Thalassoglobus sp. JC818: one gene and its partner. The protein of the gene in region 1 interacts with the protein of each later gene in a pairwise test. Links are inferred from orthologs where the notes say so. Each region holds a gene or a part of one and is shown on either strand. Other genes may lie near its edges.

Region 1 (6,330 bases):
CACAGCGGATATGATCGGTCGTTCACTCGGAGGACTTGATATTCCGACAGTCTTCGTCATGGGAGCGGAGACTTCCCCTCAGGTGAGCCATTGCCTCGACCAAATTGCTGTGCCTGAGGGTCTCGAAGTGGCCCGGCTCGGAACAGACATCGTTGGCACGCGCAGCGACTATGGACCGTTTCGATATCGAAAAATTCCGTTTCTGTTTTTCTCTACGGGTGAACATCCCGACTATCACACGCCGGAAGACACGCTGGAAAAACTGGACATCGACAAAATCGCACTTGTCTCCACTGCCATGCTTCGTGTGGCAGACCAGATCGCCAATCTGCCATCTTCCATTGAATGGGACGTCGACGAAACACCTTCGCTGCACGAAGTTCGTGCCATCAACTCAGTGACAAAACAACTTCTTGAAGCGGAAGAGATGGGAGAGTTCGAGATGACGGATTTGCAGCGGCTGTTCGTTTCGCAAGTCAAATCGAAAACCAGCTACATGCTTCGCACAGGGAAAATCTCACCCACCGAACGCACCTGGCTCGTGCGATCTACTCAGCTCATGATGTTTTCGCTGTTCTGAATCGAGATCAGTCTTCTGCTGCGTCCAATTCGTCTCGCGCAAGCTCACGTATAATCGACAATGCTTCTGTGACCTTGCGAACATCCGCTCCGGGAGTCCTTCCGAGAAGATCACACTCGGCTAGCTGTGTGAGATCTTCGTAGTCCAAATGCTTTTGGAGCCGCCGCAAAGCTCTTGCTCCCAGCACTCCGATTTGAGCACGCTGGGCATCTTGCAGGTTCTCGATGAACCATGCTGTTCGTTCAGTAATCCAGCCATCGAGAACGTCTAAACCAGCACGCGCTGGGTCCATTGGATCGACAGCGAGTCCGACATCGTGAAGAATCGCAGCGAGAAGAAACTCTTCGTCGTACGGTTTTCTCGCGCAAGCCTGCTCAAAAACCTGCAAGCTGTGATAGAGAGCATCTCCTTCGGGATGATCGTGCTTATTCTGTTCCACACTCTCCAGAGGAAGAAGCAGGAGTCGATAGAATTCAAACCGATCAGATGGCTCGAGTTCCGAACTCGCAGAGAATTCCGGATCGAAGTCCGGGTAGCTGTCGCGGAGAATTTCCTGAAACTCTTCCAGGTTCGCTTCTGCTTCCTTGGGGTTGTCCTCTTCGATCTCGCTCGAGAGCCAATCACCCGACCGGAAAATCAACTCGACCGGGTATTTCTCTTTCACCAGTACTCGCACCGACTCCGAACTCCTTGTCGGTTCGAAAGACTGCTGCTCGAAAAACAACCCGTGACGATCGAGTAAGCTTAAGACTCGATCCAACGCAGAAGCGTCGATAAGAATCTGAATCTGTCCGCCCGATCGCATTTCCCCATCGACCGCTCCTCCAAAGAGAATCGGCTGAGATGGTTCGAGAAGATTCATCATCCTCCAGGCAGTCAATCGCAGGTCCAGAAGGTTATCGAACCCGCGATCTCCTTCGTAGAGCGACACGAAGCGTTGGACTTCGTTCCTCAATTCCGTATCAGTCGGGAGAAGCGATTGTTTGACCCAACCTCCGCAAATCTTTCGTCCAGCACGCATTTTCGCCCGGTAGTAATCTACCTCCTGTCGCGAGTGAATCAGCCGGGCAGCGTCAAAGAGGATTTGCTGTTTCGTCTTATCATTGTTCATAAACGAAGGTATCGGAAATACCTCAATCGACCTGAAAACTTCACGCTCCTGAGGAACTCGCTGAGACACTTCGCCTCAGTTTGAGAAACTCCTCGCTATTGCGTTTTTCAGAATGATCTCGATCGATCACTCTACGTCAACGGTACGGAACCCCTGAACAGTCGGCAAGATGTTGGCCAATGTTTCTGACAGGGAGAAACAATCCACAATCGCAATTTAAGACAGAAGCGTTAGAAACTTCTGATCAATTGCTGCTGAAAAGGGGCATTCCGTTCTCTTTCACACGTCGCGAATGTTGGATTCGGCCATACAGCCGATTCAGAATCCATTCTGCGCGGCGATCAGCGGAAGCTTCAGCAAGCAGTTCGAACCGTTCATGAATTTCGAAATCGCAGACGGTCGAAGCCAGATCCACGAGGCGCGAGAACGAGAGTTCGACTTCAAGAAGCGGAATGAGAAGTCGACTCGTCACTGCATCAGGAAACAACATTTCCAATGCCTGCAAGATTGCGAGACGAATTTCGCGCCGATCGGTGGACGTTGTTGAGCGCTCGTCATGCAGATGACGGACCACTACTGAGTTGTCATTCGCGTCGCTTTCAAGAATCTCGACTCGTGACAGTCCTCGAAATTCGATTTGCAACTCGTCTGCGGAGACGTCTTCGGTTCGCAGAATTTTCGCCAGACAGACGATCTGGCCTTCGCGAATCGATGTGCGATCCGGAACGAGAATCACGGTTGCTTCCGGTTCCTCTTCGACTAACTGTTCGCAGTCACGCTTCAGGTGATCGCGTGCGATGACGACTTCCGTTGCTTCCGGCAACACGGCGACGTCTTCCAGAAGCAGTACTGGGTAAGCGTGTTGAGACCGTTCGATCGGCTGTTTCAACAATTTCTGTGTTTCTGATGACATGTTCCATTCCTCCCGATGCTACTCAACAAACTCCAGTTTCGGGCACAATTCCGGGTTCATTTCCGCTCCCTGTGGATAGCTGTCGTGCGATCCCAGAATCGGTTCAAAGCAGACTTCGAAGTCTGCCAGAAAAGTGGCCAGATCCAGCCCCGAGCATTCGGGGAGATAGGGAGTGAGATACCGGACGGTGGAATCGTGCATCTTCCGCGCTCCCCCAAGATTTCCCTCTCCGAAGTGAAAGAGCGCGACCGCCGCGTGAATCAGGCCTTGCAGAAATTCCCGCTGCTCGCCGAGAGTCTCTGACCAGATTTCTTCAAGAACATCGTGACACGCGAAGAATTCCTGTCTATTGAACAAGCTGACGGCGTGTCGAAACTGTTCGTTGTCCATTCCACCTTCTCAAGTGTTCTCTGATCGTTGGATGATCGTTTTTCTCTGGGTTGGGACGTTGAGCTTAGCGCGTAGAATTGATACTTGTCGACAGGAAAATGAACTCTCGATTGCGTTTCCGAGATCTCTTTCAAAGACTCTGAAACACGTGTTCAACGGATGAAACGATCGGCTCCCAATGTTTGACACTCTTGATGCCAGAAAGCGACAAGCCCGCAAAGTGGTCACGCGGCTGCGCAAGACCTATCCCGTGGCAGAGTGTGCCCTGCATCACGAATCACCATTTCAACTCCTGGCAGCGACGATTCTTTCGGCTCAGTGTACGGACGAGCGAGTCAATTCGGTCACGCCAACACTCTTCTCCAAGTTTCCTGATCCTGAATCCCTGGCTGCCGCAACTCAGGCACAAGTCGAAGAGATCGTCAAACCACTCGGGTTCTTTCGGGCCAAAGCCACGAATCTGAGAGGAATGGCGCAGGCGCTCGTCGATCGCCATGACGGAGTTCTCCCTCAGTCTCTCGACGAACTGGTCAAGCTTCCAGGAGTCGGTCGCAAAACAGCGAACGTCGTCCTCGGAACCGCATTCGGAATTCCGAGTGGAGTGGTCGTCGACACGCATGTCCGGAGAATCTCCAACCTTCTCGGCCTCACAGAAAGCCAGAATCCCGAAATCATCGAGCGAGATCTCGTTGCGATTCTTCCAAAGAAAGAGTGGATCGACTACTCACATCGCATGATTCACCACGGTCGGCAGATCTGTATTGCCCGTCGTCCAAAATGCCTTGAATGCCCGATGCTGAAGATTTGCCCCCGAGTCGGTCTGGCCCCGCTGGAAAGCTAAAGTCGTTGCTTTCAGCTCAAGCATGCTGTCTTCGGCGGGAGGCGGAATGGCCGCCGAAACGCCGAAAACTGGTCCGTTTTGTGCACCAGCTATGCCGGTTTGGGAAAAGTGGTGTTTTTGCATAGACAAGAGCGTGATATTCTCCGGAAAAGGTCGCCGATTTCCTGAAGCATCATCGTCTTCGGTTTTCAGCGATTGACGCAGGCAACCGCAGCATTCATCGAACGAAACAAGTACCGGCGAGCGTGCAGAGGCCAAGAACATGGCCAATCGAACTCGTCGCTGTTCTTGTTCCCAGCCCGATGGGCTGGATCAACACCTCCCAGTGTTCACCCGGATGAGTTGATGACAACGACCCAGACAATTTCTTAAATTCACAACTTCTTCGGACAAGAGACGACAGTATGAATTCGGCTGAAGTCCAAACAGATGAACTCGGCGAATCCACGCGTGAGAACGGGTCGCTGACCTCGCTCAGCTTTATTGGACTGGTTCTGACACAGTTTCTCGGGGCGTTTAATGACAACCTTTTCAGATGGTTGTCCGTCCCGATTGCCGAGCAAGTCGTTGGACAGTCAAACGCCATCGCGATCGGGACCGTCTGCCTGACGGTTCCATTTCTGATTTTCTCTCCGATGGCGGGATGGCTGGCGGACCGATTCAGCAAACGATCAGTCATCATCGCATTCAAAGTTGCCGAGATTGGCATCATGCTGATGGCGGTCCTCTCCATACTTTACGGAAACGTCACTGCCTTGTTCAGCGTCGTCTTTCTGCTCGGAAGCCAAAGCGCCCTGTTCGGTCCGGCGAAGTTTGGAAGTATCCCCGAGATCCTGCCGACCCGTCTCCTCTCGAAAGGAAACGGAATCATGCAGCTGACCTCGATCCTGGCGATCGGGTTGGGAACAGTCGCTGGGTTTGCTCTATATGACTGGGCTCGTCCCACTCTCGGAGCTGGCAACATTCAAGATTTGTCAGCAGTCTCCATGATTCTAGTGGGACTGGCTGTTGCAGGCACAATCACCAGTCTCGTAATTCGAACAGCAGGAGCAGGTGATTCTCACGCGAAGCTGCAAATCAATCCGATTACCGCCATGGTCCCTCCTTTGCGAGCGGTCTTTTCGGATCCAAGACTTCTGAAAACGGCTCTTGGAATCGCGTTCTTCATGTTTCTGGGCTCGCTTTCACAACAGAACATCAATCCTTATGGCGAACTGATTCTGGGGCTCAGTAAATCTGACGTTGGAATTCTTCTCGGAATCCTCATCGCCGGTGTTGGGTGCGGATCGGTGCTCGCTGGGTATTGGTCCGAAGGAAAAGTCGAATTGGGAATCGTTCCGATCGGAGCGGTGGGAATTGTCGCCAGTTCATTCTTCCTCGTGCTTGCTGGCTGGATGTACTCGCCGGAATACCCTCCGAAAGAGCAATTCGCGTATTGGGGTTCGTGCCTCGGCCTGTTTCTTTTGGGTGGAAGCGCCGGCTTGTACGACGTTCCTCTCGAGGCATATTTGCAGTTCCGCAGTGATCGCAAGAATCGCGGCATGGTGCTCGCCGGGAACTATTTGATTTCCTATGTCTGCATCGTGGTTTCCGCCGGTGTCTTTCTGCTTCTCCGCGAGGTACTCAATATTTCCCCGCTGAATATCTTTCTGATCGGCGGACTCATCACGATTCCCGTTGCATGGTATGTCGTCTTTGTCGTTCCGGATCTCTCGTTCCGATTCTTCATGTGGCTGATGACTCATACCGTCTACAAGCTGCGAATCTTCGGTCGAGAAAACATCCCGGAGAAAGGTCCGGCTCTCATCGTTCCGAATCATGTGAGCTTTGTCGACGGGATTCTGATGATGATTTCATCCTCACGAATGATACGCTTCGTCATCTACGCCGACTTCACCGAGAAGCCTTTCCTCCGTCGGCTGGGCCAAGTCATGCGAGTCATTCCAATCGACGCCAGTCGCGGCCCGAAAGAGCTCGTTAAGTCGCTCCGAATTGCGAAGGACGCCATCAAAGATGGAGAACTCGTCTGCATTTTCGCTGAGGGTCAATTAACCCGCACCGGACAGATGCAGCCGTTTCAGCGAGGGATGTTCAAGATCATTCAGGGATCTGACGCCCCCATCATCCCGGTCAATCTGCATGGATTGTGGGGCAGCATCTTCAGTTGGCGGGGCGGAAAACTCTTTTGGAAGTGGCCGAAGAAGTGGCGATATCCCGTTGATATCCATTTCGGAAAACCGATTTACGACGTACAAGATCCTGCAGTTGTCAGACAACAAGTGGAAGAGCTCGGAGCCGAGGCAAATCTAATGGACATGACACGACAACCCATTCCCGCCAAGAGATTCATTCGTCACTGCAAAGCCAACAAAGGGCGAACGAAGGTCACCGATTCGACCAAACAAACGCTCAATGGTGGGAAGCTTTTGGCTGGCTCACTCGCATTTCGACGCGTGCTTCGTCGAGAAGTTTTCGCACCAGATGAGAAAACCGTC
Region 2 (5,179 bases), on another replicon or contig:
TGACTTATCAGACCAAACAGGACTTCAATTTTGACAATGCCGTCTTGTTGAACCTTGGCAATGGCAACTTCGGTGGCCCCCAGGATGTCGCGCTCGATCTTCCACGCAATGTCGGATTTGGTGTTGCGAATTCAAGCCTGATGAATGGAAACCTGTTGGTGGCAGTCGATTTCATTTGGAAGAACTGGGACGATGCGGATCTCTTCGCTCCGATTTATGACGATCAGTGGGTTGTGCAATTGGGAACACAGCTCACACATGGCCGGATGAGATACCGACTGGGCTATGCCTACGCCCAAAACCCCGTTCAGTCTCCACCCACAGTTGGATCGATCGGAGGAGTCACTCCTCCTGGACTTTTAGCGGGAGTAGAATACGTACAGGCTCAGCTGGCGGTGATCAACGAACATCGTTTGTCGGGAGGTGTTGGAATCAAAGACATTGTTCCGGGATTCGATGTTGATTGTTCGATCGGGAAAATGTTCGGTGCCTCCCAAGATCTCGGAAGCACGACCGTCGATCTGAGTTCCTACTGGCTGACGTTCGGATTGACCTGGAATTTCGACGGACCCGGACGAAATAGTAATTGCCTCTGAGGTTAATCCATTTATGGTCTCATAATGGATTTCGAGAGATCTACTTATTCACAAAAAGACCTCGACAATCGCATAAAGCGATTGTCGAGGTTTCGTGCTTTGTAGATCGAGTCTTATTTCGCGAGATAGGCTCTACTTGTTGAACAGGAAGTGGCAGATATCACCATCACGCATGATGTATTCTTTGCCTTCGATTCTCATCTTGCCCGCCTGTTTAATTGCCGACTCTTTCTGATACTCGACGAGATCGTTCAGCCCGTAGACTTCTACGCGGATGAAACCCTTCTCGAAGTCGGTGTGAATAACGCCAGCTGCTTGAGGAGCGGTTGCGCCGACTGGAATGGTCCAGGCGCGAACTTCCTTTTCGCCAGCTGTGAAGTAGCTTTGAAGCCCAAGCGTTTGATAGGCAGCTCGCGCTAGCAGCGCGAGTGAAGGTTCCGCCAGCCCGACCGATTCCAACATTTCCTTCCGGTCGTTTTCGTCGAGTTCTGCAATTTCAGACTCGATCTTGGCACACACAGGAACAACCTGAGCACCGGTTTTCTCGGCGAACTCTCGCAAGCTCATGACGAGCGGACCTTCACCGAGCAAATCATCTTCGTCAACATTCGCAACGTACAACACTGGCTTGGCTGTCAATAGCCCGAACCCGTTGACGATCTTCGACTCTTCTTTGTTCAGCTCCATTTTGCGAAGTGGTTGCTCATCATTGAGGTGAGCCTGGCATTTCTCAATGACAGCGACGCGTTTCTTGGCATCGGCATCTCCGCTCCGGGCTGTTCGTTGGGCTTTGGCGAGCGAGTTATCCAGAGTCTGCATGTCCGCCAGCATTAACTCGGTCTCGATGATATCAATGTCGGAGACCGGATCGACTTTGCCTGAGACGTGTGTAACGTCTTCATCTTCAAAGCATCGGACAACCTGAATGATCGCATCGACTTCACGGATGTGGCTGAGGAATTTGTTCCCCAGTCCTTCACCAACGCTTGCCCCTTTGACGATGCCGGCAATGTCGACGAGTTTCAGTGCGGCGGGAATGATCTTTTGAGGTTGGAAGTAGCCAGCGATCGTTTCCAACCGGCTGTCAGGAACGTTGACGATTCCCTCGTTCGGTTCGATGGTGCAGAAAGGGTAGTTCGCGCTCTGCGCCGACTGAGAGCACGTTAACGCATTAAACAGTGTGCTCTTGCCAACGTTTGGCAATCCAACAATTCCGGCTTCCATGATCTCTACTCGTTCAATTCAGTGACAGCTTCTTCGATGCTGTCACTCAAATGGTTTCAGGAAAAAAAGCCTTACATGCGATGAACGATGCAAGGCTTTTTGAAAGTCTATGTAGGCTGTCACCGACGACTGATTTCGCCGGTGTTTTTGGTCTTCAAGCGTGATAGATAAAAGTGCGACTCGTTTATACGAGTTCGCCGCTGATCAAATCACGCAGTCCGCGGATCAATTTTGTCCGGGTCGATTCCCAGATCTCCGAGAACGCCAGCGAGCGCTCCCTTGTCGAATTCGCCATCGTCAGCGAGTGCTGAGAGTGTGGCGAATGTCACACATTCTGCATCGATTTCGAAGTGGCGACGGAGGACCTGACGAGTATCGCTGCGTCCAAAGCCATCCGTTCCGAGAACGACGTATCGTCCGGGAATCCACTCGCGAATCTGGTCGGCGACCATTCGAATGTTGTCACTGGATGAAATGAATGGTCCGTTCTGGCCTGCGAGAGTGTCGGTCAGAATCGAGGTCTTCGGCGTTTCGTTCGGATGAAGTGTGTTCCATCGATTGACAGACATCGCGTCGCGACACAGTTCGCTGTAGCTGGTGACGCTCCAGACATCCGTTCCGATGTCGTACTTCTCTTTAAGAAGCGTTTGAGCTGCGAGAACTTCTTTGAGGATCGTTCCCGATCCGAACAGTTGCGGCCGTTTTGACTGCTTTGCTCCGCTCTCTGTTGAGCTGAGATGGTACATCCCGTTCAGGATTCCCTGCTCAATGCCTTCGACTTCCGGCATTGCGGGCATCTCGTAACCTTCATTGTAAACGGAGAGGTAATAGAAGATCTCTTCTCCCTCAGCGTACATTCGACGAAGACCATCTTGAATGATGACACACAGCTCATAAGCATACGCAGGGTCGTAGGCCAGCAGGTTCGGAACCGTTGCTGCCATGACGTGCGAATGTCCATCTTCGTGCTGGAGTCCTTCGCCGTTCAGCGTTGTTCGTCCCGAGGTTCCTCCGACGAGGAATCCTTTGGTGCGACTGTCCGCTGCACACCAGATGAGATCGCCCACTCGCTGGAACCCGAACATCGAGTAATAGATGTAAAACGGGATCATGTTCATTCCAAGATTGCTATATGCAGTCCCGGCTGCGATGAACGAACTCATCGCCCCAGCTTCGTTAATACCCTCTTCGAGAACCTGACCATCTTTGGCTTCTTTGTAGTACATCAGGTTACCGCCGATGCGGTCGACAGGTTCGTAGAGTTGTCCTTTGCTGGAATAGATTCCGAATGTGCTGAAGAACGATTCCATCCCGAAGGTTCGGGCTTCATCTGGAATGATCGGGACGATGCGTTCACCGATGCTTTTGTGTCGCATCAGACCTTGGAGGATCGCACCGTATGCCTGAGTCGTCGAAACGCCTCCTTTGCCACCAGTGCCAGCCAGTTGACGCTTGAATGACTTGTCATCCAGGCTGGGAACTTCGAGTCGTTCTTCGGTTGGCTTTCGGGCTGGGACGTGTCCACCAAGCTGTTCGCGTCTCGCCTTCAGATACGTCATCTCGGGGCTGTCATCAGCCGGACGATAGAATGGCATCTGATCGACATCGTCAGTCGCGATCGGAATGTTGAACCGCTCTCGGAATGAGTGCAATTCTTCATTGTTCATCTTCTTGGAGTTGTGGGCGATCATGCGACCTTCACCCGCTTCACCAAGTCCATATCCCTTAATGGTCTTCGCCAGAATGACCGTCGGAGCCCCTTTGTGGCTGACCGCAGCTTCGTATGCAGCGAAGACTTTCTCTGGGTCGTGACCGCCGCGTTTCAACTTTTCGAGCTGATCGTCAGTGAGGTGATCGACGAGGTCGAACAACTCCTGATCAGCCCCAAAGAAGTGTTCGCGAATGTATTCCCCACCCGCGACCACATACTTTTGATACTGACCGTCGACGATTTCGCCAACGCGTTTGACGAGCTTCCCATTGAAGTCGCGAGAGAAGAGGCTGTCCCAGTCGCCTCCCCAAACAACTTTGATGCAGTTCCAACCTGCACCACGGAATGCTCCTTCCAGCTCTTGAATGATCTTGCCGTTTCCGCGAACGGGACCATCGAGGCGTTGTAGATTGCAGTTCACAACCCAAACGAGATTGTCGAGATGTTCGCGCGACGCCAATGTGATCGCACCGAGTGATTCTGGCTCGTCGATTTCTCCATCACCAAGGAAAGCCCAAACCTTGGACTTCGATGTGTCCATCAAGCCACGATGTTCCATGTATCTCAAGAATCTTGCGTGATAAATGGAACAGATCGGCCCCAGTCCCATCGAGACTGTTGGGAACTGCCAAAACTCAGGCATCAGCCACGGGTGTGGATAAGATGACAATCCTGATCCGCGCGGCACTTCCTGTCGGAAGTTTTCGAGATCGCTTTCATTCAAACGACCTTCCATAAACGCCCGAGCATACATCCCTGGCGAAGCATGTCCCTGAAAATAGACCATGTCGCCGGTATGGTCTTCGGATCGGGCATGGAAGAAATGGTTGTAAGCAACTTCGTACAGCGTGGCTGAAGATGCATAAGTCGAGATGTGACCACCGACGCCACCCGTGGGATCATCAACAGATGTTTTCTTGTTCGCACGAACGACCATCGCCATCGCATTCCAGCGAATCAGCGACTTGATTCGTCGTTCCATGTCGAGGTTGCCTGGATAGCGAGGCTGCTCTTCAACAGGGATGGTGTTGATGTAAGGAGTCGTCAGCTCGAAGGGCATCATCACACCGCGGTGATAGGCTCGCTCGCGAAGCTGAACCAGCAGATGCTCCGTACGCTCTGGACCGTAGCGATGCAGAACATCTTCCAGCGATTGATACCATTCTTCCAGCTCGACAGGGTCAATTCCCTCGATCAAGCCTTCCGCTGATTGCACGAGATCATCGGTTGCCATACATCACTCTCTTCGTTTGACCGCACTTAACAATTCTGATCACGACTGCGATCGGAATGGATTTGTCTACTCCGATGGGTTGCGGAGATCTGCATTGGACGTAATGCGCAGAGTCTAACAGGCAAGTCGAGACGCATCATCCTCCAGATTCACAAGAATTCGCATCCGGACGATTCTTGACTCTAAGAAAAGGGGCGATTACCCTCTCCCACATCGAAGTTTCACGAAAATCCACCCCAATCAGTATTTTCGTGCCCAGATTTCGTCAACACAATCGAGTCCAGTTGCCGAAATCAAAAGAGCCTCAAAGATCATGGGTTGAGACAACTCTTCACCGATGCAGGCAAAATAAAACTTCAACGACGAAAAAGTTGCAATCATCAACTTCTGATTCGTCGCAAAATAGAAAATTCG

Evidence for each region. Proteins that work in one complex are often made in the same cells at the same time.
Region 2: the proteins of nth (region 1) and aceE interact in binary tests that used the Escherichia coli proteins (3 or more experiments, as listed by UniProt). The link is inferred for Thalassoglobus sp. JC818 from one-to-one orthologs.

The regions. Positions count from the first base shown.
Region 1 is NZ_JBFEFI010000003.1:415,702-422,031, reverse strand. The notes cover bases 2,209-5,003. They hold nth (endonuclease III), read left to right. Parts: upstream 2,209-3,172; coding sequence 3,173-3,835; downstream 3,836-5,003. Other genes in these bases: AB1L42_RS09525 (acyl-[ACP]--phospholipid O-acyltransferase), read left to right, coding at 4,240-5,003; AB1L42_RS09535 (DUF309 domain-containing protein), read right to left, coding at 2,623-2,994; AB1L42_RS09540 (LON peptidase substrate-binding domain-containing protein), read right to left, coding at 2,209-2,604. Also shown: AB1L42_RS09550 (M28 family peptidase), read left to right, coding at 1-580; AB1L42_RS09545 (tRNA adenylyltransferase), read right to left, coding at 588-1,691; more of AB1L42_RS09540, read right to left, coding at 1,936-2,208; more of AB1L42_RS09525, read left to right, coding at 5,004-6,330. UniProt on the Escherichia coli protein: DNA repair enzyme that has both DNA N-glycosylase activity and AP-lyase activity. The DNA N-glycosylase activity releases various damaged pyrimidines from DNA by cleaving the N-glycosidic bond, leaving an AP (apurinic/apyrimidinic) site.
Region 2 is NZ_JBFEFI010000002.1:96-5,274, reverse strand. The notes cover bases 1,830-5,108. They hold aceE (pyruvate dehydrogenase (acetyl-transferring), homodimeric type), read right to left. Parts: upstream 4,766-5,108; coding sequence 2,030-4,765; downstream 1,830-2,029. In the rest of the region: AB1L42_RS04550 (hypothetical protein), read left to right, coding at 1-596; redox-regulated ATPase YchF, read right to left, coding at 729-1,820. UniProt on the Escherichia coli protein: Component of the pyruvate dehydrogenase (PDH) complex, that catalyzes the overall conversion of pyruvate to acetyl-CoA and CO(2).